DNA from 4 places in the Bradyrhizobium sp. USDA 336 genome. Region 2 is predicted to be linked to each of the others. Evidence: predicted binding sites of a transcription regulator. Region 2 holds the regulator's gene; each other region holds the start of a gene.

Region 1 (7,605 bases), 110 kb from region 2:
CGCGATAGCCTTCGCGGTCGGACTCGTCGCGCAGGTCGGAGATGCCCTCGATCTTCTTTTCCTTGTAGAGCTCGGCGATGCGCTCGACCATCGTCGCCTTGTTCACCTGATAAGGAATCTCGGTGATGACAATCGCCTCTCGATCCTTGCGAATGGTCTCGAACGTGACCTTGCCGCGCATGACGATGGAGCCGCGGCCGAGATGGTAGGCGCTGCGGATGCCCTGGCGTCCGAGGATGATGCCGCCGGTCGGGAAATCCGGGCCGGGAATGATGTTGATGAGCTCGTCGATGGTCAGCGAGGGATTGTCGATCAGCGCAATACAGGCGTCGATCACCTCGCCGAGATTGTGCGGCGGGATGTTGGTCGCCATGCCGACGGCAATGCCGCCGGCGCCGTTGACCAGCAGGTTCGGGAACCGCGCTGGCAGGACCACCGGCTCCTTCTCGGAACCGTCGTAATTGTCCTGGAAGTCGACGGTGTCGCTGTCGATGTCCTCGAGCAGCTTCAGCGCGATCTTGGTCAGGCGGGACTCGGTGTAGCGCATGGCCGCCGCCGGATCGCCATCGACCGAGCCGAAATTGCCCTGCCCGTCCACCAGCAACTCGCGCATCGAGAAGTCCTGCGCCATGCGCACCAGCGCGTCATAGATCGCCTGGTCGCCATGAGGGTGGTATTTACCCATGACGTCACCGACGATACCGGCGGACTTCTTGTGCTTCTTGTCGGGCGTGAAGCCCTGCTCGTTCATCGAGAACAGGATGCGCCGATGCACCGGCTTCAGGCCATCGCGCGCATCGGGCAGCGCGCGCGATACGATCACGCTCATGGCGTAATCGAGGTAGGACTTCTTCATCTCGTCGAGGATGGAGACGGGGCGAATGTCCGAGGGTTGCGCCGGCTGGTCGCCGGGCTTGTTATCGTCGTCAGCCAAGGGGAAATCCGGTGAGGTTTTATCTGGGAATCATATAGCGCATCGAGGGTTGGATAACCACCCTGACAGGGCCGCCGGAAGCGCTTTTTCCCTTCGTTTTTTCATGCACTTACCGGGGTGACGAGAGGTCATTTCCGGACAGCCCTCGGACGTCGGCAACCCCTGCGCCGGAGAGTGGATTTCGGCCACGGCTCAAGGCCCGAAAACCACTGTATGCATGAGCCGGCCGGGCATGAGGGTGAACAGCCCGGCAATGACGAGTGCGCCGAAGAAGATCGAGGCCATCGTGATCTTGTGGCGGCGAACATTGTGAGCTCTTGCAGCCGTCACGCCCAATACGAGCATCGCCAACGCGAAGATCGAGAGCAGATGGATCGGGCTCCATTGACCGACCAGACGGATTTCGTGAATCCAGAACGAGGTGAGCGCCACGACGAGCATCAGCACCACCCAGACCCAGCCCAGAGCCCGGTGCGGAAGGGTGCCCTTGGGGGCGATGAGCTGAACAATTCCGAGGACGAATGCAGCCATCGCGGCAAAGGCATGCAGCGGGATCGCCGGAGCAGCAGCAAGAAGCGGTCCAAGACTCATGCAGCAGTCCCCGATCGGCAGCGGCTCGCCGTCTGACGCACAACATGAGGCAAGCTTAGAAAATCAAGCTTTGCCCGTTGATTGACGAGAAATCCAAGCGCGGCACGCGAGCACACCGATGCAAAGGACGAGCGCCCGCTATTTGACCTCAGAACGGGATATCGTCGTCCATGTCGCTGTTGCGGCCGCCGCCGGCGGCAACGGGACGGCGCGGCGCGCTGCTGACGGGTCCGGAGGAGCCGAAGTCGCCGCCCGGCTCGTCGCCGAAGCTGCCGCCTCCGCCGCCGCCACCGCGGCCGTCGAGCATCGTCAGCGTCGAGTTGAAGCCCTGCAGCACGACCTCGGTCGAGTACTTCTCGACGCCGCTCTGGTCGGTGTACTTGCGGGTCTGCAGCGCGCCCTCGATGTAAACTTTCGCGCCCTTCTTCAGATATTGTTCGACGATCTTGCAAAGCGGCTCAGAGAAGATCACGACCCGATGCCACTCGGTCTTCTCCTTGCGCTCGCCCGTGTTCTTGTCGCGCCAGGTCTCCGAGGTCGCGATGCTCAAATTCGCGATCGGCCGCCCGTCCTGGGTGCGGCGGATTTCGGGATCCTTGCCGAGATTTCCAACCAGAATGACCTTGTTGACGCTTCCCGCCATCGCCGCTCTCCACTCCGAATGCCACTGAATTTCAAAAGGGCGAATCCGCTGCCCGCGTTCCTCTGCGCCCGCTAGGGCGACCCTATACGCTTGCGGGCACCGATCAGCCTGCCACCCCCGGGGTTATCCCCATATATAGCATCCCCTTCCGTTTTGTTCCAGATTTGTTCTTCATCGCAATAGGACAGCCATTCTGGCCCATTGCCAAAATAATGAGCAGCGCTCCGATGGAACCTTCTTGGGTTCCCCTGAACGAGAAAAACCGCTTAACATTCATTAATTTGTTCCATTCACTTGAGTGGCGAGTGTGGCATTCCGGAGACGGACTCTGCCCCATTCTTAGGCTACATTCGCGTTGGAATTGATTCATATGGGCGTCGCGCCTGATCAGCCGCTTCGGGGAGTTTCAAGAAGCGGACGAAACTGGGGAGACTGTAATGAACAAGGTTCTGTTTGGTGCAATCGGTGCAATGGCGTTGGGGCTGTCGGGGCCGGCAAGTGCAGCGGATCTTGCTGCGCGTCCCTACACAAAGGCTCCGGCCCCTGTCGCTACCGTTTACGACTGGAGCGGCTTCTACATCGGTATCAACGGCGGCGGCGGCACGAGCCGTAAGTGCTGGGATTTCGTCGACACCACGGGCCTCGTCACCGGCGCCGCCGGCACCCTCGTCGGTGAAGGATGTCACAACGCGACCGGAGGCACGGTCGGTGGCCAGGTCGGCTACCGCTGGCAGTCCGCTAATTGGGTGTTCGGCGTCGAAGGCCAGGGCAACTGGGCCGACTTCTCCGGCGACAATGTCAGCCTCGTCTTCCCGGGCTCCGCGCTCGTCACCGGCAGCCGCAACCGGTCTCAGATCGATGCCTTCGGCCTGATCACCGGCCAGGTCGGCTATGCCTGGAACAATATCCTGGTCTACGTCAAGGGCGGCGCCGCCGTCGTCAGCGACGAGTTCGACGTCTACGCGGCGCCAGGCACGCCCGGTGCGGGCACCCTGCTCGCCTCGGCCGATCACACCCGCTGGGGCGGCACCGTCGGCGCGGGCGTCGAGTTCGGATTCGCACCGAACTGGACGCTCGGATTCGAGTACAACCACCTCTTCCTGGGCCACCAGACCCGGGACTTCACGACGCCAGGCGGTGCCTTCTTCGGATCCGATCGCATATATCAGGACGTCGACATGGGTTTGGTCCGGCTGAATTATCGCTTCGGCGGCCCGCTGGTCGCGAGGTACTGATTCCCTCTGATTTCGTGAGCGATGGAAGGGCCGGCCCCAGCGCCGGCCCTTCTTTTTTGCGCACGACGGCTGGACGTCAATAAGTCAGCAACCATCACCTTTTCGGCTGTTGTGGCTTTTCGGAGACACAACTTGCGGCTTTGGTGGTGTAAAGACGGCGCCAGTTGGGCCGTTGAGTCCGCTGCCCTTCCGTGAGGGAAGGCAACAACAGAAACTGGGACTGGGATTAAGTTGAAAATGAAAAAGGTTTTGTTGGCTTCGGCCTGTTTGTTCGCTCTCGCGGCCCCCGCTTCGGCTGCTGATCTGGCAGCCCGCCCCTACACCAAGGCGCCCGCGCCTGTGGCCTCGGTCTACAACTGGACCGGCTTCTATCTCGGTATCGTCGGCGGCGGCGCCTGGGAAAACAGCTCCGATGATCCGCGCATGCAGGGCGGTTTCGTCGGCGGCACCGTTGGCTACAACTGGCAGACCTCCAACGTCGTGTTCGGCATCGAAGCTGATGGCGCGTGGGCTGACGTAAACGCCTCAGCGACCGGTCTTGTTGATTTTGGTGGCGCCCTCGTTCCCACGACGGTCAGTTCGCGTATCGACGCGCTCGGCACCGTGCGTGGTCGCATCGGCTGGCTCGCTTCCCCGAGCGTCCTGCTGTACGCCACGGGTGGTTACGCCTGGATCAACAACAAGATCAGCGTCAGCGCGCCCCCTGTTCTGAGCCTCTCGGAGAGCCAGTTCCATTCGGGCTGGACGGTCGGCGCGGGCGTCGAGGCGATGTTTGCTCCGAACTGGTCGGTCAAGGGCGAGTACCTCTATCGCAGCCTGGGCGGCGAGACCTACTTCTCGGGCGTCTTCCCGGTCAACACCGGCACTCTCGACCTCCACACCGTGCAGGTCGGCGTGAACTACCACTTCGGCGGCCCGGTCGTCGCCAAGTACTGAGCTTCGTCTCTGACGCATCATCGTCACGAAAGGCCGGCCTCGCGCCGGCCTTTTTGTTTGTTGCGGCCGCCCGTTCGCTCGCGTTTTCGAAGGGGTGTGGCCGCTGGGTGACACAACCTTTGGCTTAAATGGTGTAAAAGCAATGACGTTGCTTGAGTCATAAGGTCCGCTGCTCTTCCGCTCTCCGGAAGACCGGAATGAGAAATGGAAGTGGGGAATGGATATGAAGAAGCTTTTGATGGCTTCGGCCAGCTTGTTCGCACTCAGCGCGTTGTCACCGGCCTCGGCGGCCGATTTGGCGGCCCGCCCCTACACCAAGGCTCCGGTGGCGCCGATCGCGGTGTACAACTGGAGCGGTTTCTACCTCGGCGCCAACGCCGGCGGTGGCTGGAGCCGCAACTGTTGGGATCTCACCAGTGTCGGCCCCGTCGTGGTCGCTCCGGCGGTGGCCGAAGGTTGTCACAATGCGACCGGCGCACTCGTCGGCGGCCAGATCGGTTATCGCTGGCAGTCCGCCAACTGGGTGTTCGGTCTCGAAGCCCAGGGCGACTGGGCTGACCTGAAGGGTTCGAACATCAGCTCGCCTGCCGCGCTCGCGCCGCTGGTGAACGAGACCAGGATCGACGCCATCGGCCTCTTCACTGGCCAGGTCGGTTATGCCTGGAACAACGTGCTTTGGTACGTGAAGGGCGGCGCTGCCGTCACTCACAACAAGTACACTGGCAGTTTTGGCGGCGTTACGCTCGACACCGCGAACGAAACGCGCTGGGGCGGTACGGTCGGCACCGGCATAGAATTCGGCTTCGCCCCGAACTGGTCGGTCGCTGTCGAATACAACCACCTGTTCATGGGCAGGCACAACGAGACCTTCACCTTCCTCGGCGTGACCACTCGCACCGACAGCATCAAGCAGGACGTGGACATGGCTACCGTTCGCCTCAACTACACCTTCGGTGGCCCGGTCGTCGCGAAGTACTGATCAAGACCGACGTCACATCGTCACGAAAGGCCGGCCTCGCGCCGGCCTTTCTTTTTGCCGGGTTGCTCCGGGAGCGGTTCCGCGCGTTCCTGCTGCCAGATCCCGCCAGCACGCCAACAATCCGTTGACGATTCGCAAGTCCCACTGGAAATCCGCCGCCGTTCTTCCTACGTTCGCTGCCATACCCATCGGCGCCGATCCCGGTTCCGGGCGCAGCGCGCCTTTTTTGTTGGCGCGATCGCGCACCTTTGGGCTTCCTTGAGGGCAACTCGGATGGATGAAGTGATCAAGGCGAAGCGCCAACAACAGAACGCGGGCTCGAGCCTGCGCGCAATTACGATCCGCGGCGCGCGCGAGCACAACCTCAAGAATATCGACGTCGAGATTCCCCGCGACAAGCTGGTGGTGTTCACCGGGCTATCCGGCTCCGGCAAATCCTCGCTCGCCTTCGACACGATCTATGCCGAGGGCCAGCGCCGCTACGTCGAATCGCTGTCGGCCTATGCTCGCCAATTCCTGGAGATGATGCAGAAGCCCGACGTCGACCAGATCGACGGCCTGTCGCCGGCGATCTCGATCGAGCAGAAGACGACGTCGAAGAACCCGCGCTCCACCGTCGGCACCGTCACCGAGATCTACGACTACATGCGCCTGCTCTGGGCCCGCGTCGGCGTGCCCTATTCGCCGGCCACGGGCCTGCCGATCGAGAGCCAGACCGTCTCGCAGATGGTCGACCGCGTGCTGGCGCTGCCCGAGGGCACCCGCCTCTATCTGCTCGCCCCCGTCGTGCGCGGCCGCAAGGGCGAGTACAGGAAGGAGCTCGCCGAATGGCTCAAGAAGGGCTTTCAGCGCGTCAAGATCGACGGCACCTTCCACGAACTAGCGGAAGCCCCCAGCCTCGACAAGAAATTCCCGCACGACATCGACGTGGTGGTCGATCGCATCGTGGTGCGCGCCGATATCGGCCAGCGCCTCGCCGAGAGCTTTGAGACCGCGCTGAAGCTCGCCGAAGGCCTTGCCGTCGTCGAGTTCGCCGATGCGCCCGCGGCTTCTGCGCCTGCGGAGGAAAAGAAGAAGACCGCGAAAATCCACGACAAGAGCGGGCCCGAGCGCATCCTGTTCTCGGAAAAGTTCGCCTGTCCGGTCTCCGGCTTCACCATCCCCGAGATCGAGCCGCGCCTGTTCTCCTTCAACAATCCCTATGGCGCCTGCCCCGCCTGCGGCGGCCTTGGCGTCGAGCAGCATGTCGACGAGGACCTCGTCATCCCCGAGAAGGATCTGACGCTGCGCAAGGGCGCGATCGCGCCCTGGGCCAAGTCGTCGTCGCCCTATTACGTGCAGACGCTGACCGCGCTCGGCAAGCACTACAAGTTCACGCTCGACACCAAGTGGAAGGATCTGCCGAAGAAGACGCAAAACGCGCTCCTCTACGGCTCGGGCGAGGACGAGATCAAGTTCTCCTACGAGGACGGGGTGCGCTCCTACGACACCAAGAAGCCGTTCGAGGGCGTCATCACCAACATCAACCGCCGCTACCGCGAGACCGAGAGCGAGTGGGCCCGCGAGGAGCTGGCGAAATATTTCCACGACGTCCCCTGCGAGGGCTGCAAGGGCTTTCGGCTCAAGCCCGAGGCGCTCTGCGTCAAGGTCGGCGGCAAGCATATCGGCGAAATCTCGGAGCTGTCCGTGAAGGGCGCCGGCGCGTGGTTCGAGACCGTGCCAGAGGCGCTGAACGCGCAGCAGAACGAGATCGCGGGCCGCATCCTGAAGGAGATCCGCGAGCGCCTCACCTTCCTGCTCGACGTCGGCCTCAACTATCTCACGCTGTCCCGCTCCTCCGGCACGCTGTCCGGCGGCGAGAGCCAGCGCATCCGCCTCGCCTCGCAGATCGGCTCGGGGCTCACGGGCGTGCTCTACGTGCTGGACGAGCCTTCGATCGGCCTGCACCAGCGCGACAACGCCCGCCTGCTCGATACGCTGAAGCGGCTGCGCGACCTCGGCAACACCGTGGTCGTGGTCGAGCATGACGAGGACGCCATCCGCCTTGCGGACTACGTGCTCGACATCGGTCCCGGCGCCGGCATGCATGGCGGCAACATCGTCGCCGAAGGCACGCCCGCCGAGATCATGCGCAACCCGAAATCGCTGACCGGCAAGTACCTCACCGGCGAGCTCGAGGTCGAGGTGCCGGAGCGGCGTCCGCCGAACCATCGCCGTACCATCAAGGTGGTGAACGCGCGAGGCAATAACCTCAAGAACGTCACGGCGGAGATTCCGCTCGGCCTGT
Region 2 (7,605 bases):
GGCGTCGACTTCCGCGAAGGCGACGTGCTGCTGCGCAAGGGAATCCGTCTCACCGAGCGCGATCTCGCCCTTGCCGCCGGAATGAATCATCCGCATCTCGCCGTCATCCGCCGCCCGAGGGTTGCCGTTCTCGCCACCGGCGACGAGCTCGTGATGCCGGGCACCACGCCTGGTCGCGGCCAGATCGTCTATTCCAACGGCTATGCCCTGCATGCGCTCGCCCGCAGCGAGGGCGCCGAGACCATCGACCTCGGAATTGCCGCCGATACGCTGGAGGCGACGTCCGCCGGCATCCGCAGCGCGCGCGAGAGCGGCGCCGACATCCTGATCACGACCGGCGGTGCGTCGGTCGGCGACCACGACCTGGTCCAGCAGGCGCTCAAGGGCGAAGGCATCGCGATGGCGTTCTGGAAGATCGCGATCCGGCCCGGCAAGCCGATGATGCACGGTCGACTAGGCGCGATGCGCGTGATCGGCCTGCCCGGCAATCCCGTGTCGTCCTACGTGTGCGCCTTCCTGTTCATGGTGCCCTTGATTCGCGCCCTGTCGGGCCGTTCAGCGATTCATCATCAGCGCGAGCGCGCCGTGCTGGGCCGCGATCTCGCCGCCAACGACCAGCGCGAGGATTATCTGCGTGCGCGGCTGGAGGTGCGCGACGACGGCACGCGCGTCGCCCTTCCCGTCAGCCATCAGGACTCCTCCCTGCTTGCGAATCTCGCTGCGGCACAGGTACTTCTCGTGCGTGCACCGTTCGCGCCGAAGGCCGAGGCAGGGACGCCTTGCGAGGTGCTCCGGCTGCCCGTCTGAGCCACCCAGCCACACGCATTCCGCGAGTTTGGCCGCGTTCACCATAAATTAAGCAGTTGCGGAACACATATCGAACATATAGTGTCCGTTCATGATTTGTTTCGAGGATGTAGCGGCTTATTGCCGACTTCATCGTCTCGGAATCGAACGACATCAACCGGGGGACTTTGGTCGAGATGTTGACGCGCAAACAATACGAGCTTCTGCGGTTCATCAGCGAGCGTCTGAAGGAAAGCGGCGTGCCGCCGTCCTTCGACGAGATGAAGGATGCGCTCGACCTGCGCTCGAAGTCAGGCATCCATCGCCTGATCACTGCGCTCGAGGAGCGCGGCTTCATTCGCCGCCTGCCCAACCGTGCCCGTGCCATCGAGGTGATCAAGCTGCCCGAGCTCCAGGCCGCCGCCGGCAATCGCCGCGGCTTCACCCCGAGCGTCATCGAGGGCAATCTCGGCAAGGTGCGCGCGAGCTCCAGCCCGCCCGCGGACGAGGGCGAGCGCCCCGTCGCGGTGCCCGTGATGGGCCGCATCGCCGCCGGCACGCCGATCGAGGCACTGCAGACCCGCAGCCACACCATCAGCGTGCCGCCGGACATGCTCGGCTCGGGCGAGCATTACGCGCTCGAAGTGCGCGGCGATTCGATGGTCGAGGCCGGCATCCTCGACGGCGACATGGCGCTGATCCAGCGCAACGAGACCGCAAATACCGGCGACATCGTGGTGGCATTGATCGACGACGAGGAGGCCACGCTCAAGCGCTTCCGCCGCCGCGGCGCCTCGATCGCGCTCGAGCCCGCCAATGCCGCCTACGAGGTCCGCATTCTTCCGCCGAACCGCGTGAAGATCCAGGGTAAGCTGATCGGGCTTTATCGGAAGTACTGATACCGGAAGTCTCAAGCGCCGCGCGCGCTTCGATCGGCATCGGCGATCCAGGATCGGAGCGGATACTTGTCCGCTCCGGCGGGACGGTTTGTCTGGTTCTGCGCCGGCTGTCCGGTCTATCTTCCCGCGCGACATTCGCCCGTGCAGGCGCGCAGCAATCTCTCTCTGCTTCGCCGGTAGAGTTGTGCCGGCAGTGCTGATAGCTGCGGCCAAATGCAAGGACGCGAGGTTTGTTCCTATCGAATCCGGGAAAGATAATGTGATCGCGTGCTGCGAACGCGAGCCGCAGATTTGCCCATAACCGAGCAGAGCGTTGTATGCTTCCACTCTGATAGAGGCCTGCGCCTCGAAAGAGACGCGGGTCGCTATCCCAGCATGAGGAGCACCCGATGTGTGACTACAGCCTGCATGCCGTCGCGACGCGCCCCGCCGTAGTCGGCGAGACGATCGTCACGACAACCTTCCGCGGCACCTCGACGCGCGGCTTCGCTTCTGAAGCCGATCCCTCCGTCGCGGTCTGTCTGCTGCCGGGAACGGAGCTCGCTTTCGCCGACGACGTCCGCTACGACAACCGCTGGATCTGGACGCGCACCGTGAACTCTCGCGTCGGCAAGTTCGGCAAGATCGACCCGCACATTCCCGATCGCCATCATGACGCGATCGAATTTCCCGACGGCAAATATGTGCTGGTGACGCAGCTCGTCGAAGGCCAGCGCGCGACCGTGCTGCAATTGCCGGTGACGCAGCCGGCCCCCGAGCGCGAGCACAAGCCGCAGACCGTCGCCGACACGCGGCCCACGATCACGCGCCTGCCGATCGGCTGACGCCCTTCGGCCGAAAGGCCGAGCCCGGGATTGAAATTGCCGTCGCCGGCCGAGGCCGGCGAGCCCGGTGGGTTTTTGTTTCAGGACATTCGATCGGCGAGCCCGCCGCCGCGCCTCGTCGCCGCATGAAGTTTGGGCCGTCCTGCCTGAATTTTGAACGTTCGCTCCGCAGCCAAATGACCGATGCTGCAGTGGCTTGAGGCGGCGGACAGACTCGATGAAGACCTTCATTCGCGTCGTTGAACTCTGGGTACCCGACCGGACGCGCATGCGGCTGGAATTCGGCGGCGGCCTCTACGACGAAGGGCTGTCCGCGTTCAAGGCCGTCAGCGAAGAGCTGCACTTCGGATATGACGAGGGACTTCCAGGCAAGGCCTGGGCCTGTGGCCACCCCGTCATCCTCACGAAATTCGCCAACTCCTATTTCAAGCGGACCGATCAGGCCGCTGCGGCCGGCCTCACCTGCGGCGTGGCGGTGCCGGTGTTCGCGGGCGAATTCCTGCAAGCCGTGCTGGTGCTGTTCTGCGGCGACGACGAGGCGCACGTCGGCGCGATCGAACTCTGGCACAACGATCCTGATCTCTCGCATGAGATGGGGCTCGTCGATGGCTATTACGGCACCGCGGACATGTTCGAATTCAACTCCCGCCACACCAGATTTCCGCGCGGCTTCGGCCTGCCCGGACGCACCTGGAAGGCGGGCCTGCCACTGATCATCAAGGACTTGCACGACGCCAAGAGCTTCTTGCGCTGGGAGGACGCCGCCAAGGTCGGGATCAATCTCGGCGTCGGCGTGCCCTACGGAACCGGTACCGACCAGACCTGGGTTCTGACATTCCTGTCCGCGCAGGCAACGCCGATTGCACGACGCTTCGAGATCTGGGTCCCGAACGAGGACCGTTCGGCGCTGGTCTTTCGCGCCGGCGATTGCAGCGCACAGACCGACCTCGCCGCACGCTATGCGGCGCAGTCCATCGCCAGGGGCGAAGGCAGCATCGGCGGCGCCTGGGCCGCCGGCATGCCCGCGCTCAACGACGATCTCACCCGTGACGGCTCGATAGCCGGCTCCGAAGCCTGCGCAGCCGGGCTGAGCCGAATGGTGGCCCTGCCGGTCATCGGCAACGGAAGGCTTGACGCCGTGCTGGCCTGGTATTTGTGATCCGCGTCAATCGTCGGCCTGCAAGTCGGCCTCCGATGGCGTTGCGTCCCGGCTGCGGGGCACGGCCGCCTTCGGCACCAGGCTGCCGTCGAAATCCCCCTCGCCGGCGCCGGCAGGCAGCCAGGGACGGCTTGCCCCTCTCGCTCTCACCGCCTGCACCGAAAAACCCTCTCCGCTTCGCGTCAGAGCCAGTGCGCCCTGACTGGCAAGACGCGCCCGATCGACCACCATCGCCGCGCAATCGGACGGCGCGGGCCGCGCCGTCACCACCAGCGCGGCGCGGCTGCAATCATCGGCCAGCGCGTCGATGCGCGTCGCCAACGCGATCAGTCGTCCGTCCGCGAGCGGCGCCACGCAGCCGGACTCGTCACACGACACCCCGCTCGCCATCGAGGCGTTACCGGCATCGCGCGGATCGGCATCGGCAGCCAACCACTCCTTCAGCAGGAAGCTGTCCTTGCTGGCGCGGATCACCTGCAAGCGCCCATCCCCGCCCCGGACCGCGACGCTCGCGCCGTCCCCGGCAATCAGGATATCCGGCTGCCGTACCGACAGTCCCCAGAGGATCGCTGCCAGCAGCACCAGGGCGCCGGACCAGCGCAAGGGCGTGCGCAACAGGCCCATCACGATGAGCCCGAGGCTCGCCGCGATCAGCGGCGCGATCCCGAAGGCGGGAATGCGGCCAACGGCGCCCGGCAGGGCCGCCACCCAGCGCGCGACCAGGACCATCCACTCGATGCCGATCCCCATCAACCACCAGAACACGCCGTCGAGCCCGAAGGGCGCCGCGAGCAGCCCCAACAGCCCGGCCGGCATCACCAGCGCCGAGACCACCGGCATGGCGCCGAGATTGGCGAGCACGCCGTATGGCGTCACGCGATGGAAGTGGAAGGCGGCGTATGGCGTGGTCGCGAGCCCCGCGATCAGCGAGGCCAGGAACAGCATCGCGATCTCGCGGCCGCCCCACAACGCGATCCGCGCCGTTGCGGGATGATCGGGCGAGGCGAGCAGGTTCGGCATGCCGATCTGCACCAGCGCCACCAGCCCGAGCGTTGCCGCAAACGACATCTGGAAGCTCGGATGCACCAACGCCTCCGGCGCGACCGCGAGCACGATCAGCGCCGCCACCGCCAGCGTGCGGAAGGTGATGGCGCGGCGGTCGACCATCACGGCGATCAGCACCACCGCCGTCATGAAGAAAGATCTTTGCGTCGCGACCTCCGCGCCCGACAGCAGAAGGTAAAACGCGGCCGCGACCAGCGCCGCCGCCGCCGACCACTTCTTGATGGCAAAGCCGGCCGCCAGCCCCGGGATCAAGGCCAGCAGCGCGCGCACCGCGAAGAAGACGACGCCGGCGACGACCGCCATGTGATAGCCGGAGATCGACAGCACATGGCCGAGTCCCGAGACGAACATGGCATCGTTCACGGGCGCGGTGATCGCATCGCGCCGCCCCGTGAGCAGCGCCGTCGCAATCGCGCGGTTGTCGCCTTCGAGCGTTGCGCGGATGCGCGCATCGATCGCGTCGCGCAGGCCCTGCATGAAGGCGGCATAGCGCAGCCGCAGGCCGCCGCCATCCGGCGGCGAGGACGCCGTGATCGCGCCCATCACGAAGCCGGAGGCGCCGATGCCCTGGAAGAACATGTCGCGCGAGAAATCGTAGCTGCCGGGGCGCACCGGTGAGATCGGCGGCATCAGCCGCGCCTTCAATTGCACGAAGCTGCCGACCTCCGGCGCCGTGCCCTTGCGCACCGAGAGGCGGACGCGCTCGAGCTTGACGTCGCTGCGCTGCGCCTCTATCGCGCTGACGCGCAGCACGAAGCGATCGGTGCGCTCGCGGATGTCGCGCGCTTCCACGAAGCCCGACAGCGACACCGAATAGAGCGGTTTTGCCAAAACGGTGTGCGCGATACGCGCGGTCTTCCAGGTCGCCACGGCAAAACCAGCCGCGACCGCCGCGAGCATGATAGCAGGCGCAAACAGCCGACTTCGCCGCAGCAGCAACGCGCCGAGCATCAGCGCGATGGCTGTGGCGGCAACCACCCACAGCACCGGCTCATGATCGGCGGCGAAATAAAGCGCGATGCCGCCGCCGAAGGCGACCGGCACCCACGGCAACAACCGGCCAGGCCCGGCCTCGGCCCGCGCCCATTGGCGCAGCGTGTCGACGATCGCCGGCCAGATGCCGAGGCCCGCTGGCGCCAAGCCGCCGGCCGGGGCGGCGCGGCCGACCGGCCACGTCCCGGCAACTCCCTGGGACCGTCCTGGCCGGCCCGGCTCCGCCATTCCCCTGCACCTTACGATACGCGACGGCTGCAGAGGCTACCGGACCGTGCGGCTGCGCGAATAGCGGTACAGATCAGGAACAGGCGTGGACCGGCTTACTTTTCCTCTTTCATCGTCACGGCGACGTCCGCCTTGGCAGACAGCCTCACCTTGTGTCCTTCGACATCGGCAACAACGCCCTTGTCGATGAAATGATGGTGCCCTTTGGAGTCACCTCAACCCTCGGAGAGAACTCCGGTTCGTATCCTTCCGTCATTCCGGGGCGCGCCACTTGGCGCGAGCCCGGAATCCATAACCACGAACTGGGGTTATGGATTCCGGGCCTGGCCCTTCGGGCCATCCCGGAATGACAAACTGGTGAAGAGAGTCCTGCTCAGATCAGCGGCGCCTGCGACGAGGCGTGGTGATTGACGATCTTCCAGTCGCCGTCCTCGCGGATGATGACCCAGCTCATCTTGACGACGAGATCATCCCGCTCGCCCGCGAGATCGAACGTGATGGTCGCGGCCATGTTGATCAGATCAGGGCCGGCCTGCGCGGCGTGCACGTCGGAGAAGGTCGCGCTCGGCCTCCCCCAGCGCGGCAGGCCGTTGAAATAGTCGGCGACGCCATCTCGGCCGCGATAGAGCTTCGGGTTCGAACCGAAGAAGAACGCGTTCCTCGCATAGAGCGACGACAGCGCGGCTGCATCGAGCGTCGCGAAGCCGGCGCACCATTTCGCGATGATGGCGGAAACGATGGCGTCGGCTTCGCTGCTCATGTCCTGCTCAGCCCTTCTCAACCCTTGGCGACTTCCTTCGCGAACGTGTCGCGCAGGCCGATGGTGCGCGAGAACACCGGCTTGCCGGGCGTCGAGTCCTTGTCGCGCACGAAATAGCCCTGACGCTCGAACTGCATCGGCTCGGTCGAATTGCTCTCCGCAACGGATGCCTCGACCCGCGCATCGGCGAGGATCTCCAGCGAGTTCGGGTTAAGATCGGCCGCGAAGTTTGAGGCATCCGGGCTCGGATTAGCGAACAGCGGGTTGTAGATGCGGATCTCCGCCGACTTGGAGGCCGCTGCCGGCAGCCAGTGCATGGTCGCCTTGACCTTGCGGCCGTCCGGCGCATTGCCGCCCTTGGTCGCGGGATCATAGGTGCAGCGCAGCTCCACCACCTCACCCTTGTCGTTCTTGATCACGCCGGTGCACTTGACGAAATAGGCATAGCGCAGCCGCACCTCGTTGCCAGGCGACAGGCGGAAGAACTTCTTCGGCGGGTTCTCCATGAAGTCGTCCTGTTCGATATAGAGCTCGCGGCCGAACGTGATCTTCCGCGTGCCTGCCGAGGGATCGTCGGGATGATTGATCGCCTCGAGCTCCTCGGTCTGCCCTTCCGGATAATTCTCGATCACCACCTTGAGCGGCTTCAAGACCGCCATGCGCCGCTGCGCCGTGCGGTTCAGCTCCTCGCGGATGCAGAACTCCAGCATGCCGACATCGACGACGCTGTTGGCCTTGGCGACGCCGATGCGCTTGACGAACTCGCGCAGCGCGGCCGGCGGCACGCCGCGCCGGCGCATGCCCGCCATGGTCGGCATGCGCGGATCGTCCCAGCCCGCGACATGGCCGTCGCGGACGAGCTGCGTCAGCACCCGCTTGGACAATAGCGTG
Region 3 (7,605 bases), 1.5 Mb from region 2:
GTCGTGTCGCCCGGCACCGTCTATTTCAAGGGCGGCGTCTGGGAGATGATCGAGAAGAACATGCCGGAGCGTTACAACGACGCGATGAAGCGCAACCCGACCGGCCGTATGGCGACACCGCAGGACATCGCGAGCGCGGCGGTGTTTCTGGCGAGCCCGGTGTCGGGATTCACGACGGGTTCGAATCTGGTCGTGGACGGCGCGATCTCGAACCGGGTGAATTTTTGAGGGAAGCTTGCCGAGCTCTCTCTCCTCCGTCATGGCCGGGCTTGACCCGGCCATCCACGCACTGCTGCACACTTCGAAAGACGTGGATGCCCGGGTCAAGCCCGGGCATGACGACTGAGAATGAGGCGCAATCATCGCAATAAACGTCGGCAGTAGCCCGCGCTCGCTCAATGAAAATCCCGCGACGGCGGCAGGATGCGGACGTTGCGGGGGTGGCGGATTTTTTGCGCTGGCATGTCCGTAAGCGCGCGAGGGTCTTCGTTGAGCGGTTCGACCACGGTGGCGCCTGCGGGCAGCGGATGCTTGCGGCCGAGCGCATCGTTGGCCAATCCGACCAGATCGTGCGAGCGATCGACCATGCGCTGGGCGATGAGATGCGTCACCTTCTCCGGGCTGCTCTGGATGTAGCCTTCGACCAGGATGAGGCGCGCGCCCATCACCTCTTTTCGGTACTGCTCCATGATCTTGGGCCAGACCACGACATTGGCGATGCCGGTTTCGTCCTCCAGCGTCATGAACACGACGCCGCTGGCGCTGCCCGGCCGTTGCCGGACGAGGACCACGCCGGCGCAGCGGACGCGGCGCCGCTCGTTCTCATGATTGATCTCCTTGCAGGCGACGATACGCTCGCGCGTAAACATCTCGCGCAGGAATTCCATCGGATGGCCCTTCAGCGACAGGCGGATGGTCTGGTAGTCCGCGACCACCTGCTCGGCGCGCGGCATCACCGGCAGCGGTTTTGCGCCTTCGTCCGGCTGCTCGCGCGCGGTCGCCGCCTCGAACAGCGGCAGCGGCACGTCGTCGGGCAGCCGCCGCACCTGCCACAGCGCTTCGCGGCGGTCGAGCCCGAGCGAGCGGAACGCATCGGCATCCGCCAAGAGGATCAGCGCGCGCTTGGGCAGGCCGGTGTCGCGGGCGAAATCCTCCAGCGACGTGAAGGGACGACGGTTGCGCGCGGCGACGATGCGGTCGGCCCAATCCTGAGCTTTCTCGACACCGTCATTCCGGGGCGACGCGTCAGCGTCGAGCCCGGAATCCATTCCTCCGCCAGGCGTATGCGGCGCGATGGATTCCGGGTTCGCGCTACGCGCGCCCCGGAATGACGACTGAGAGCGCTTCAGGCGCTCCTCATCCTCGTCCAGCCAGTGGAATCCATCGATCTGGCGAAAGCCGAGGCGCACGGCGCAATACTGACCGCTCCCCTCCTCCAGCGTGTTCTGCGCAAAGCTGTAGGACACGTCGATGTCGCGCACCTCGACGCCGTTCTTGCGGGCGTCGCTGACGATCTGCGCCGGCGCATAAAAGCCCATCGGCTGCGAATTCAACAGACCGCAGCAGAAGGCGTCGGGATGATAGTGCTTCAGCCACGACGAAATGTAGACCAGCTGTGCAAAGCTCGCGGCATGGCTCTCCGGAAAGCCGTAGGAGCCAAATCCCTTGATCTGGTCAAAGCAGCTTTTGGCGAAGTTGGGATCGTAGCCGCGCGCCACCATGTTGCCGATCAGCTTCTCCTCATATTGGCCGATGGTGCCGACATTGCGGAAGGTCGCCATCGAGCGACGCAGGCCGTTGGCTTCCTCGGAAGTGAAATGCGCGGCCTCGATCGCAATGCGCATCGCCTGCTCCTGAAACAGCGGGACACCGAGCGTCTTGTGCAGCACCTTGTAGAGTTCGTCCTTGTCGCCATGCTCCGGTGACGGCGAGGGATAGCTCACCTTCTCGAGTCCGTTCCGCCGCCGCAAGTAGGGATGCACCATGTCGCCCTGGATCGGCCCGGGGCGCACGATCGCGACTTCGATGACGAGATCGTAGAAGGTGCGCGGCTTCAGCCGCGGCAGCATGTTCATCTGGGCGCGGCTCTCGACCTGGAACACGCCGAGCGATTCCCCGCGGCACAGCATGTCGTAGACGTTGGGATCGTCCTGCGGGACGCTCGCCAGCACAAAACGCTCGCCCTTGTGCTGGTCGATCAAGTCAAAGCACTTGCGGATGCAGGTCAGCATGCCGAGCGCCAGCACGTCGACTTTCATCATGCTAAGCGCATCGACGTCGTCCTTGTCCCATTCGATGAAGGTGCGGTCGTCCATCGCGGCGTTGCCGATCGGCACATAGGTGTCGAGCCGGTCCTGCGTCAGCACATAGCCGCCGACATGCTGGGACAGATGGCGCGGGAATTCGATCAGCTCGGTCGCAAGCTCGACCGCGAGGTTGATCATGGGATTGCCGGGATCGAGCCCGGCCTGCCGGACCTGCATGTCGTTGAGACCCTTGCCCCAGCTACCCCAGACGGTGTCGGCGAGCGCGGCGGTGACGTCCTCGGTGAGGCCCAGCGCCTTGCCGACGTCGCGGATGGCGCTGCGCGGGCGGTAATGGATGACGGTGGCGATGATCGCGGCGCGGTGGCGGCCGTAGCGGCGATAGACATATTGCATCACCTCCTCCCGCCGCGAATGCTCGAAATCGACGTCGATATCGGGCGGCTCCAGCCGCTCCTTGGAGATGAAGCGCTCGAACAAGAGGTCCACCTTGGTCGGATCGACCGAGGTGATGCCGAGCACGTAGCACACGGCCGAGTTCGCCGCCGAGCCGCGGCCCTGGCACAGAATGTTCTGGCTGCGCGCGTAGTGGACGATGTCGTGCACGGTGAGGAAATAATGCGCGTATTTCAGCTCGGCGATCAGCGCGAGCTCCTTGTTCAAGGTCGCGCGCAGCTTGTCGTCGATCTTGCCGCCGAAATATTTGTCGACGCCCGCCCAGGTCAGGTCCTCCAGATGCCCCTGCGCGGTCTTGCCCGGCGGTACCGGCTCGTCCGGATACTGGTATTTGAGCTGGTCGAGCGAGAAGTCGATTGCGTTTGCAAAGCGCATGGTTTCCGCGATCGCCTCGGGGACATCGCGGAACAACCGCACCATTTCGCGCGGCGTCTTCAGGAAGCGCTCGGCATTGACCTCTAACTTCCGCCCAATCGCCTCGATCGTGGTCTTTTCCCGGATGCAGGTCAGCACGTCCTGAAGCGGACGGCGGCCGGGATCGTGATACAGCACCTCATTGGTCGCGAGCAGCGGCACCTTTGCCTTTGCGGCGAGATCATCGAGCCGCAAGAGGCGACGCTTGTCGTCGCCGCGATAGAGCAGGCTCGCCGCCAGCCACACGCCCTCGGCACGGCTCGCCTTCAGCTTTGCGAGGACATCCAGCGCCCGCGCCGGCTCGAAACGATGCGGCAGCGTCAACACCAGGAGCTGGCCTTCCGAGAATTCCAGGAGATCGTCAAGCCTGAGATGACACTCGCCCTTTTCGATCCGCGTGATGTCGTCGCCGCGCTTGCCCCGGGTCAGGAGCTGGCACAGCCGGCCATAGGCCGCGCGATCGCGTGGATAGACCAGGATGTCGGGCGTGCCGTCGATGAAGACGATGCGAGCGCCGATCAACAGTTTCGGCTTGTGCAGCACCTTGTCATTGTCGAGCTCCTTGTAGGCCCGCACCACACCCGCGAGCGTGTTGTGATCGGCAATGCCGATCACCGGAATTCCTAAAGCGCTCGCCTGATGCACATAGGCGCGCGGATCCGAGCCGCCGCGCAGGAAGGAGAAGTTTGTGGTGATGCCGATCTCGGCATAGCTAAGCGTATTCATGCGAAGAGACCGTGCACATACCAGCCGGGAGACGCCGGCTTGCCGTCACCATCGAACACCTCGCCTTCATAGAGACCGTCGCGAAAGATCCAGAAGCGCAGGCCCTCGGCATCTTCGATGCGGAAATAATCCCGTGTCAGCTGCTTACCGTCCTGCCGCCACCATTCCATCGCGATGCGCTCGGGCCCCTCGACCCGCACCACCGCATGCAGGGCGCGCCGCCAGGTGAATTGATGCGGCGGGCCATCGGGCACGGTCGCGAACGGCACCTTGATCGGCTCCGGCTTGTCGAACAGCCGCAAGGGACGCAGCGGCGGCTCGCTCGCGACGCGCGCCGGCCATTCGGCCTGCATGGCGGCGGTGAGATGATGCTGCGCCGATGCGGCCAGCACCGCGCTTTCTGGGATATGGGTATCCTGCGGCAGGTGCACGACGACACGCTTGCCGCCGATGCGCGCAGCGATGCGGTCGATCAGCGCGGCGAGCTCGTCATTGTCGTGGACATGGGCATCGAGATCGCGCTGCTCCTGCACCACGATTTCGGTGCGGCTCGCCGACAACCGCACCATGTCGAAGCCGAAGCCGGGATCGAGGGGATCGGCGAGTGCATCGAGCCGCTCGCGGAACAAGCGGTCGATCACGGCGCTTCGCGTCACCGGACGTCCGGTCTCGACCGTGATCGTACGCACCACGCCGTCGGTGCGGAAGAACGCCGCTTCAAGCCGCCGCGCGCCTTTGCCCTGCTTCTCCATGGACGCGATCAACGTGTCGGCGAGCCGCGACAGCGTCATCGCGATCATGGTGTCGGTTGCGATCGGCTCGGCAAAGCGTTTTTCCACGATGTAGTCGGGCAGCGGTTTGCGCGGGCTGATCGGCGCATCGCCCTGCCCCAGCGCATGGGCGAGCAGCGTGGAGAACCGGGCGCCGAACCGCGCCGTGATCTCGGAGGCGCTGCGCGAGGCGACGTCGCCGATGGTCTTCAGCCCGGCACGGCGCAGGCCTGTGGTGATGGCCTCGCCCGCACCGAGCGCGGAGACCGGAAATGACCTGATCGCCTCCGCCTCGCCGCCATCGACAACGATAGTGCCGGATACCTGCCGCGTCAGCGTGCGTGCGCAGACCGAGGTGCCCGCGATCGCCGCGCTGACGGCAAAGCCTTGCCGGCCGAGCGCACGGACCAGCGTCTTGAGCAGCGCGGCCTCGCCGCCGAACAGATGCGCGCAGCCGGTGATGTCCAGGAACAGCCCGTGCGGCGGATCGAGCGCCACCAGCGGCGTGAAGCGGTCGCACCAATCGGCGATATCGCTGAGCGTCTTCGCATCGGCCACGGTATCGGCGTCGAACACACGCAAGTCCGGGCACATCGCCCGCGCATTGGCGAGCGGCTGGCCGATATACAGGCCGAGGCGCTCGGCGGCCTCGTCCAGCGCATGGATCACCAGCGCATTGCTGTCCTTGATGACGACGATATCAGGCGCATGATTGGTTTTACCCAGCCCGGCGCTGCCAACGAACCGCTGGATCCTGTCGATCGGCAGGCGCGGCAGCCACAGGCTGAGAATACGTCGACGGTTCACTGAACTGGCACTCATCACAATTCCATTCCATGATCCACCGGCCGCACGGGCCATGACGATTGCGCAAGAGCTCGGCATCGAACACCGGCGCGCCCCAGGCACTCCACACCGAGCCCGGAGGCGAATGCGCCGCACGCAGCATCCACCGTGTCTCCGCGGTCGAAGGCAGCGGCTGCGCGGCCATCCGCAGCAAGAGGCCGGTGACGCCGGACGATTGCGCCGCCAGCGTCAGCTTGCGGCTCGCCACCAGATCGAACTGCCTGGTCTCACCCCAGAGCTCGAGTACGACGGCGCCCAGCGCATCGCAGGCGAGCGCGTCGGCCGAGGTGCGCAGCGCGCTCTCGACATCGGCGGCGCGCACCACCACCACACGGCGCGGATCGAGGCCGAGCTCGGCGAGCCCTCTCATCGACAGCGCGCCGGTTTCCACTTCCGAAAAATCCTGCCGCACCCACAATAGCGGCCGGCGTGCGCTCACGCGTCCCGCAAGGCCCATGACAAACCCCGTCGCGGCCGCGCCCTGACGCCCCTCGCAAAACACCTCATGGATCGCCGCGCGCGCGAGCCCGCCCTTCAGCGCGGCGTCGGCCGCGCCATGGCCGAGCGCGACGCGATCGCGCGAATGCACGACCTCGGCCGTCTCGATGCGCTCGATCTGGCCGCGCAGGATTGCAAGCGCGCTCATACGTGCGCCGCTCATGCTCGCCGCTCCTCAGAGGTGATTGCCGATGGCTCTCAAAAAGAGAACCAGCGGCTGGCTCATTTGTTCATGATATGTTCTAATATAAAGCTAACGGCGCCGGCAGAGTCAATCGAATTGGCGCATCCAAAGATTCATGAGCGGAATCAAAGAGATTCAAACATGGACGTACAACGCAAGCTGGAGATTCTGGCGGACGCCGCCAAATACGACGCATCCTGCGCCTCCAGCGGCACCGAGAAGCGGGATTCCAGCGACGGCAAGGGCATGGGCTCGACCGCCCCAAGCATGGGCATCTGCCATTCCTACGCGCCGGACGGACGCTGCATCTCCCTGCTCAAGGTGCTGCTGACCAACGCCTGCAATTACGATTGCCTCTATTGCGTCAACCGCGCGTCCTCGAACGTCCCACGCGCCCGCTTCACCATCGACGAATTGGTCAGGCTCACGCTCGACTTCTACCGGCGCAATTACATCGAGGGCCTATTCCTCTCCTCCGGCATCATCCGCAGCCCTGATTACACGATGGAGCAAGTGGTGAACGTCGCGCGAAAACTGCGCGAGGAGCATCACTTCCGCGGCTACATCCACCTGAAGACCATTCCCGAGGCCGACGACGCGCTGATCGCCGAGGCCGGCAAGTATGCCGACCGCCTTTCGATCAACATCGAGATGCCTGAAGAGACGAGCCTGCAGCAATTCGCGCCGGAGAAGGACGTGCGCGCGATCCGCCGCACCATGGGCCGGCTGCGGCTGAAGCTGGACGAGGCCGAGGACAGCCGCAGCGCGAAGACAAAGGCCAAACCGCAGCGCTTCGCGCCCGCCGGACAAAGTACGCAGATGATCGTCGGCGCAGATAGCGCCTCCGATCACACCATTCTCCACACCAGCGCCAATCTCTACGGCGCCTACCGGCTGCGGCGCGTCTATTACTCCGCCTTCAGCCCGATCCCCGACGCGAGCCATGCTTTGCCTCTGATACAGCCGCCGCTGCTGCGCGAGCACCGGCTCTACCAGGCCGACTGGCTGATGCGGTTCTACGGCTTCGACGTCGGTGAGATCGTCGACGACAGCGCGATGCTGCCGCTCGACATCGATCCCAAGCTCGCCTGGGCGCTGCGCCACCGCGACCGCTTCCCGCTCGACGTCAACCGCGCCAGCCGCGAGGAGCTGCTGCGGGTGCCGGGCTTCGGCACCAGGACGGTCGAACGCATCCTCGCGACGCGGCGCACCACCACGATCCGCCTCGCCGACCTCGCGCGGCTGCATGTGCCCCGCAACAAGGCACTGCCGTTCATCGTCCTCAGCGATCACCGTCCCGCACCGCATCGTCTCGATGCTGCCGGGCTGATCGAACGGTTCAAGCCGAAAGCAACGCAACTGGGATTTGGCTTCTGATGCAGTACATCATGCTCGACACCGAAACCGATTTCGACGGCTGGCGCAAAGCCGCGCGTAGCCTCGTGCT
Region 4 (7,605 bases), 880 kb from region 2:
GCCTCGATCCTCACCATCTCCTACATCTACATCCTGATGATGGGCGGTGAAGGCCTGAAGCGCGCCACCGAGATCGCGATCCTCAACGCCAACTACATCGCAGCGCGCCTCGATCCGCACTTCCCGGTGCTCTACAAGAACGAGAAGGGCCGCGTCGCGCATGAGTGCATCGTCGATCCGCGTCCGCTGAAGGCGACATCGGGCGTTACGGTCGACGACATCGCAAAGCGCCTGATCGATTACGGCTTCCACGCCCCGACCATGAGCTTCCCGGTGCCGGGCACGCTGATGATCGAGCCGACCGAGTCCGAATCCAAGGCGGAGCTCGATCGCTTCTGCGACGCCATGATCGCGATCCGCAAGGAGATCGCAGAGGTCGAGGCCGGCCGCTTCAAGATCGAGGCCTCGCCCCTGCGCCACGCCCCGCACACCGTGCACGACATCGCCGACGACGATTGGAAGCGCGCCTACACCCGCACCGAGGGTTGCTTTCCCGCCGGCGTCTCGCGCACCGACAAATATTGGTGCCCCGTGGGCCGCGTCGACAACGTCTATGGTGATCGCAATCTGGTGTGCTCCTGCCCGCCGGTGAGCGATTACGCGCAAGCTGCGGAGTGAGGTTTCGTAGGGTGGGTTCGCGGGCGGAGGCGCGAAGCGCTGTCGCCTGCGTAACCCACCACGTCTGCTTTCACCGAGATGAACAGTGGCGGATTACGCCTTCGGTTACCCCACAACAGTGAATGTGTCTCTAGGGCGCAACCAACAACCGGCGTTCGTCATCCCAGCGCCAAAGCCGTTCGTTGGCGAGAAGGGTGCCGCCCCACCAGCGCCGAAGCGGATTATGGCGGCAGAAGTCCTCGTCTCCTGCGAGGATCGCCTTGCCGAGATCCGTGAGCGACAAGCGGGATTGCTTGTATCGTGCATGACGGAGGGCATCATCATGCATGTCGAGCGTGAACGGTCCCTCCTCCAGGCCGGATACGGCCGGCACCGGGCAGCGCGCAAGTCCATCGAGCAACGCCCCCACCTCCCAGTAGTCGAAGACGCGACGCTCGTTAGGCTTCTGATATCCCGGGAAGACGTCATAGGGCTGCACCCCACCCGGCGCGATTGATTCCAGCATCCGCATTTCCGTGGCGCCAAGGCCACTGGTCACGTTTGGAAGCTCTTCGAGCAGGGCGACGACGCAATGCTCGAGCTTCGGAAGCAGGCGCAAGTCCGTTTCGAGCAGGCCGAACCAGGCCTGTGGCGTCGGCGCACGATAAGCTCGCCACGCGCGACCCGCCAGGCCAACGTGATCTTGCGTGAGCCTGACCAGCGGCGGGTTCAGCTTCGCGAGGCCCTCGGGACCGAGACCGCTCACGGCGATGTCCAGCGGACGCATCACGAGTTTGGAGGCTGCCGCTCTATCGCTGCCGCAATGGTCGAGCAGCCAGAGCAAGATCAATTGCGCATTTGGCTCTGGCTCCATCCACAGTTCGACCGTGTCATACTCTAAGAACAGCTCGATCAGCCCGTGAGGGCCCGAGCCTTCGAGGCGCCAGAATGCATCGAGTTCCGCGGTGGACGGCAGCGATCCCCAAACAAGCCGGCGCTCGATCGCCATGACGAGGTCGGCGAGGCCCGCCCGCTGTATCGCGCCGGCGGCGGATGAATCTGTCGTCAAGATCAGCCGCTTCATTGCACCACCCGACGATCATAACGCAAAAGCGAAACGGGCACCGAAGACGTCGGCAACTCAACGTCCTCAGTGCCCGCTCCTCGCGAAAAGCTCTTCGCGTTAAGGCTTACTCGTCCGCCGGCTCCTCGCCGTCGGCGTCGCGCTCCGGCGTGCCGGCGAGAATCTGCTCGGCGATCAGACCGGAATTCTGGCGGATCGCGGTCTCGATCTTGGCGGTGATGTCGGGGTTGCCCTTCAGGAACGCCTTGGCATTCTCGCGGCCCTGGCCGAGGCGCTGGCTGTCATAGGAGAACCAGGCGCCGGACTTCTCGACGATACCGGCCTTGACGCCGAGATCGAGGATCTCGCCCATCTTGGAGACGCCCTCGCCGTACATGATGTCGAACTCGACCTGCTTGAAGGGCGGGGCCAGCTTGTTCTTGACCACCTTGACGCGCGTGGTGTTGCCGACCACCTCGTCGCGCTCCTTGATCGCACCGATGCGGCGGATGTCGAGGCGGACGGAAGCGTAGAATTTCAGCGCATTGCCGCCGGTGGTGGTTTCCGGCGAGCCGTACATCACACCGATCTTCATGCGGATCTGGTTGATGAAGATCACCATGGTGTTGGACTTGTTGATGGAGGCCGTCAGCTTGCGCAGCGCCTGGCTCATCAACCGCGCCTGCAGGCCCGGCAGCGCATCGCCCATCTCGCCCTCGAGCTCGGCCTTCGGCACCAGCGCCGCGACCGAATCGACCACGAGAACGTCGACGGCGCCCGAACGCACCAGGGTGTCGCAGATCTCCAGCGCCTGCTCGCCGGTGTCGGGCTGCGAGATCAGGAGCTCGTCGATGTTGACGCCGAGCTTGCGGGCATAGACCGGATCGAGCGCGTGCTCGGCGTCGATGAAGGCGCAGATGCCGCCCTTCTTCTGCGCTTCCGCCACCGTATGCAGCGCCAGCGTGGTCTTGCCGGAGGATTCCGGCCCGTAGATCTCGACGATGCGTCCCTTGGGCAGACCGCCGATGCCGAGCGCGATATCGAGCCCGAGCGAGCCGGAGGACACCGCCTCGATGTCCATGGAGCGGTCGTTCTTGCCAAGCTTCATCACCGAGCCCTTGCCGAACTGCCGCTCGATCTGGGAGAGCGCGGCGGCCAGAGCTTTACTCTTGTCCATGGAGGATCCTTCGACGATACGCAGGGCAGTTGCGGACATTGGGTCGTGCTCCTTATGGCGAGGATTCGCGTGAGGGACAAACAGTTGCGAGGCAGCTCGGCGATAAAAGCAATGTACCTCATTTGTTCTCAGTTCGCAATATGTTCTTTTGCGGATTTTGTCTTTCTAACTGGACCAGGAGACAACGGAGCTGGTCGAACCTGCCATGCTGGATCGTCACGCCGTCCGCACTGAGTGCACAACTGAACAGACGCGGATCCATTTCTGGATCCTAATGCATCATCACCGCGCGGACCGTGGCCACTTTGGTGATGAGACCGCTGACCTCGCGCTCCCGCCTCCTCGCACGGAAAGAGCGCGCCATGTTGAAGCGACGACGTTTCAAGCAGCAACTGACCCTTCAGGACCGGCTGTCGGCGTGGGTGCAGCAGATCCGCGAGCAGGCCTCCAAGCTTCCGCCCGGGCCGGAGCGGGACGCGCTGCTCAAGAAGGCCCGTCAGGCCGACGTTGCCAATCATCTGAACGATTGGGTCAAATCGCCGGAGCTGCAGCCGCCGAAATAGCCGGGGGCCTCCCCGGGTTCCTCGAAGCGAACATGACCGGGATCAACGACGCGCGACTGGGCCGCCGTCATGTTTCCGTAATCCTGCGGCACCGAACCTTTTGGCGGTCTCGGGCCTTCTGTGGGGATGGGACCGCAACTTTTGGGGATCTCTTGGTCATGACGAACAACGACACGCACCACGACACGCTGAGGCGAAAGCCGCTGCTGGACGCCGCGCACGAGGAGATGGTGAAGTTCGAGCGCAAGGAGAACGAGTTCCGCAAGAAGGACCGCGAAGAGCGCGCCGCCGAGCTGCAGCTGCCGCTGAACGAGATCAAGGTTCATTAGGCACTGCCAGGACCGGCGCCCGGAGCGGGGCCAAGCCCGCCCGCGATGCGGCACTCCGCCCTGGTCCTTGGCCGGAACACCAATCGGCATCGCCCGTCGGGGCGCCGCGACCGCGGACGCGCAAGGTATCTAAATACTACCCGCAACCCATTGGCGAAGCGAGGAAATCGCCAGACCGCCTACTGTGCATGGGGTTGTTTTGCCACTTTTGAGAGGCAAGGCGCGCCGGCACCGTCGATGGGACGGCCCGGCACGTCAATTCCGTCCGCAGCAGCGCGCCTGCTACAGCACCGCCAGCAGAACCAGGCCTATCACCAGCACGACGAAGCCAGCCGCCGTCGCGGCGGCGAATGACCGCTCTACGTTATCCATATGATGCCACCCCGTTTCCGGTGCGCCACGTTTCCCCCATGGCTGCGCCGAACGGATAAAATCTTGCCGACGGGTGTGTCCGCAGTGGTGCGGACGGATGTCGAAATTGGGACCGGTACGGGGCCAGTGTGCGGCCTTTCGCTCGCGCGCCTGCTTTCGCCAGCCAGCCGGCTATGGTTCGCCCGGCTACCGGCCGGCGCGGGGCTCCTGCTCCTCCTGGGTCAGGCGCAGCGAGAAGGCGCGGATCGCGGGCGCCGCCAGCAGCACGACCGGCAGCATCGCGGCCCATGCGATCAACCAGGACACCATCCAGTGCCGCACGAAGAGCATCGGGCTGCCTGCGGGAAAGCTGGCGACCCCCCGCCGCGATCAGCGAGGTCAGGCCGGACTGGATGATGCCGAAGACGAAATGCGAGTAGCGGCGGGGAATGCCGAGCATGAGGCGCCCATGGTTGCTTGCCCGGGGATCACGCAAGCAAGGCACATGCCGTCGAGCGGATCCGGCGCTTCGATTGGAACCGCGCTGCGGGACCGCCGGATGCACCCCGGCCGGCTCCAGGAACTTTGTTCATGGTCGGAGAACCACGGAGGCCGCGGGCGGCATTTTTCTTGCCAGCGGAATATTGCGACGACCAACATGTTTGCAGGCATAAGGGTGAATCGTGGGAGGTGACCATGAATCACAGGGGCGTCGAGTTCACCATCGCCAAGACGGCGATTCCCGGAATCTGGCAGTGGCAGTTCCGCATCGGCGACCGGATCAAGACCGGCAAGACCGAGACCAGGATCGACCTGCTGGCGATCCGGCGCGTGCAGTTGCGCATCGACCGCGAGCTGAAGGCGATCGGGCGAAAGACGGCCCGAACCGTTTCGCCTTCTGCGTCATAGCGCGCGTCAGTCGGCGCTGGGCAGCCGACGCATGGTGAACTCGATATCGCCGCCGGGCAATTCGCGCCAGGTCTCGACCTCGCTCATATAGCCGGCCTTGGGGTAGCGGGCGAAGAAGGCCTGCGCCCGCTCCCGCGCGGCCGCCCGCGGCAGCGTGAAGGTCTCGCGCAGATAGCCGTCGCCGGCGGACTGGCCGGGCTTGCCGGCCGCCTTGCGCCGGCGCGCCATCCGCTCGGCGAGATCCCGCGGACGATCGGCCATGTCCTGCCTTCCTCTGCGCACTACGCTACGGACAATGTAGGGCGCGGGCCGGACCAAGAGGAGTCCTTTCCGAGGAGCGTTGTGCCTCCCCGGAACGGATCAGTTGGCGGCCGTCCCGCTCTTGGTCTTCTTCGGCGCACTGGTTGCGGCCGACGCCTTCGGCGCCGCCGGCTGCTTCGGCTGTTCGGCGCGCATGCCGCCCCAGGGATCGCTGGACGGCTTGGAATCCGGAATCTTCTTCAGCGTTTCCTTGTAGGCCTTCTCACGCTCGGCCTCGATGGCCTTCTCCTCCGGCGACTTGCTCGGGGCATCCTGCATCAAATTGATGTTGGGCATTTGCGCGTAGGCAGGTCCCGCCAGCACGGCCAGCACCGCGGCCAAACGGAAAAGCTTCATCATCCACTCCTTAAGTCTTCCATGAGGCGCGGATCGCTGCGCGCCGTGTCATCCTCGTCAGCCCGGTCACGACCCGGTGGCCGCTAGTGCCGATCCGATCGGCATGATTTGGGCGCCTGCAGCCAATCGTCCCAGATCGGACCGCATTTGGTGCACCCGCTCAGCGCGAGACCGAGCAGGCCCATGCAAAAGACGAGGACACACCGACGCAACATCATCCACCCCTACCCAAGCGAGGCATCATATCGGGCCAAGTCAGGCATTTTCAAGCCGAGGCGGCCGGCGCGAGACCGGGTGACTTTGCCTCGGCGATGCGCACAATGCGGCGAAACATCCGGCAACACAGGAGAGCGCGACAGCAATGCAAATGCAGCCAGAAGCCGAGTTCGGCCCCGCCGACGCCAGTCGCATCCTCGGCGAGGTCTTTGCGCCCTGGGTCCAGGATCTCAACCTTGCGGTCGAGCGCATCGAGCATGTGCCGCCCGCAGACGTCCCCGATTGGCAGCCCGGCGCGCTGCTGCGCATGCCGTTTTCGGAGCGGCTGTGCCGCAATGGCGGCGTGGTCTGCGGCCAGGCCCTGATGGCGCTCGCCGATACCGCGATGGTGATCGCGATCATCGCGGCCAATCGCGGCTACCGTCCCATGACCACGGTCGATCAGACCACGCATTTCATGCGCGCGATCGCCGCGTCCGACGTGCTGGCGGACGCGCGCATGGTGCGGCTCGGGCGCACAATGAGCTTTGGCCGCGTCACGCTTCTCTCGGCCGCCGACGGCAAGCCGGCCGCGATGGTGTCGAGCGCGTTCGCGATGCTGCCGGGGTGAACGCGCCCTGAAAACAAGAGAGCCGCGCGAAGCGCAAGGCTTGGCCCGGCTCTCGATGGAAATCGTGTCGGGACAGCAAGCGCGATCGCGCTTGCCGTCATTGCGCCGGGAATGTCACTTGCCGAGGATCTCGTCGGCCGCAGTGACGACGCTGACGGTCGGATTCTTTCCGCAATAGGCGCCGAACTTCTTGGCATTCTCGATGAAGACGTCGGTGTCGATGATCGCGTTGTCCTCGTCGCCCTTGTACCAGCCGTCCATCCAGGTTAGCACGACGCCGATGTTGTCCTCGCCGCTCTCGAGGAACTGCTTGCAGGTCATGGTCGAGAGGTCCCACTTGACGGCGTGGGCGGGCATCGAGGCCAGCGAGAGCGCTGCGGCGAACAAAATCGAAAGCGAAGTCTTCATCAATATCTCCATCGGCGCGTCGCGCCATAAAGGAAAGGCACTTGTGTGGGCTCTTGGCTCTTTGGGCAGGTTCGTGGGAGCGGCTCGCCGCTCCAACGTCGTAAACAAAGTCTGAAACGCCGTGCAAGTAGCGCCAGTATTGAGTTTAGTTCAACGTAATTTCTCTGCACTACTTCCTACTCATCGGCAGGACTAACGCGGATGATTGAGAAGCGCACATCGCAACGTCACCGTGTTTTCAAGGGTGGAAAGATCACCTTTGAAAACGGCGGCATTGCTTGCACGGTGCGCAACATGTCGGCGGGCGGCGCGGCGATCGACCTCGACACTCCCGTCATGTTGCCGCCATCGGTCACGCTCTCGATCGCGTGCGACGATTTCGTACGGCATTGTCGCACAGTTTGGCGCAGCGACAAGCGCGTCGGCCTCGCTTTCGTGCAATAGCGGGCGCGATGTGAACGAAGGTTCGCATCGCATGCACAACACGATCACGATTGCTTAGATGCGGCGGCGCCGGCCCGCGACTCGCAATCACGAGCCTAGCGACCACGCGCGCGATCGAAGATGAAACCGCAACAGATCGTGTGCGACAGGAGCGACGGCGCCTCGCCGAAACCAAGAGGCAGGTCCGCACCATCCGCTCACGTCATTTCGGCGGCGTCAGCACCAACACGGCGCCCGCGATCACCAATATGCTCACCACAGCAATCCCCCGCCTCTGGGGT

What was found. The regulator LexA, encoded in region 2, represses DNA repair genes until DNA is damaged. The targets are predictions, from matches to a motif close to TGTTCNNNNTGTGTTCNG.
Region 1: ABIA45_RS08115 (single-stranded DNA-binding protein) is a predicted target of LexA. The motif match lies at 2,323-2,340, and genes of this name have one in related genera.
Region 3: ABIA45_RS14825 (ImuA family protein) is a predicted target of LexA. The motif match lies at 6,202-6,219, and genes of this name have one in related genera.
Region 4: recA (recombinase RecA) is a predicted target of LexA. The motif match lies at 2,968-2,985, and genes of this name have one in related genera.

Annotation. Positions count from the first base shown of each region.
Region 1 covers NZ_JBIYDC010000002.1:1,522,861-1,530,465, reverse strand. The annotation lists gene gyrA (DNA gyrase subunit A) at 1-934, opposite strand, end outside; gene ABIA45_RS08120 (DUF2306 domain-containing protein) at 1,127-1,525, opposite strand; gene ABIA45_RS08115 (single-stranded DNA-binding protein) at 1,674-2,168, opposite strand; gene ABIA45_RS08110 (outer membrane protein) at 2,606-3,403, shown strand; gene ABIA45_RS08105 (outer membrane protein) at 3,641-4,339, shown strand; gene ABIA45_RS08100 (outer membrane protein) at 4,563-5,318, shown strand; gene uvrA (excinuclease ABC subunit UvrA) at 5,592-7,605, shown strand, end outside.
Region 2 covers NZ_JBIYDC010000002.1:1,410,659-1,418,263, reverse strand. The annotation lists gene glp (gephyrin-like molybdotransferase Glp) at 1-807, shown strand, start outside; gene lexA (transcriptional repressor LexA) at 984-1,685, shown strand; gene ABIA45_RS07575 (hypothetical protein) at 2,075-2,509, shown strand; gene ABIA45_RS07570 (GAF domain-containing protein) at 2,727-3,668, shown strand; gene ABIA45_RS07565 (ComEC/Rec2 family competence protein) at 3,675-5,954, opposite strand; partial or broken gene ABIA45_RS07560 (DUF2171 domain-containing protein) at 6,050-6,169, opposite strand; gene ABIA45_RS07555 (nuclear transport factor 2 family protein) at 6,328-6,714, opposite strand; gene ABIA45_RS07550 (glutamine--tRNA ligase/YqeY domain fusion protein) at 6,732-7,605, opposite strand, start outside.
Region 3 covers NZ_JBIYDC010000002.1:2,957,654-2,965,258, forward strand. The annotation lists gene ABIA45_RS14810 (SDR family NAD(P)-dependent oxidoreductase) at 1-228, shown strand, start outside; gene ABIA45_RS14815 (error-prone DNA polymerase) at 396-3,860, opposite strand; gene ABIA45_RS14820 (Y-family DNA polymerase) at 3,857-5,452, opposite strand; gene ABIA45_RS14825 (ImuA family protein) at 5,349-6,137, opposite strand; gene ABIA45_RS14830 (putative DNA modification/repair radical SAM protein) at 6,300-7,535, shown strand; gene ABIA45_RS14835 (UdgX family uracil-DNA binding protein) at 7,535-7,605, shown strand, end outside.
Region 4 covers NZ_JBIYDC010000002.1:534,949-542,553, reverse strand. The annotation lists gene gcvP (aminomethyl-transferring glycine dehydrogenase) at 1-618, shown strand, start outside; gene ABIA45_RS03315 (hypothetical protein) at 749-1,681, opposite strand; gene recA (recombinase RecA) at 1,788-2,876, opposite strand; gene ABIA45_RS03305 (hypothetical protein) at 3,200-3,400, shown strand; gene ABIA45_RS03300 (hypothetical protein) at 3,559-3,729, shown strand; partial or broken gene ABIA45_RS03295 (DUF2798 domain-containing protein) at 4,288-4,540, opposite strand; gene ABIA45_RS03290 (hypothetical protein) at 4,777-4,989, shown strand; gene ABIA45_RS03285 (hypothetical protein) at 4,996-5,250, opposite strand; gene ABIA45_RS03280 (hypothetical protein) at 5,350-5,646, opposite strand; gene ABIA45_RS03275 (PaaI family thioesterase) at 6,008-6,472, shown strand; gene ABIA45_RS03270 (HdeA family protein) at 6,587-6,880, opposite strand; gene ABIA45_RS03265 (PilZ domain-containing protein) at 7,082-7,324, shown strand.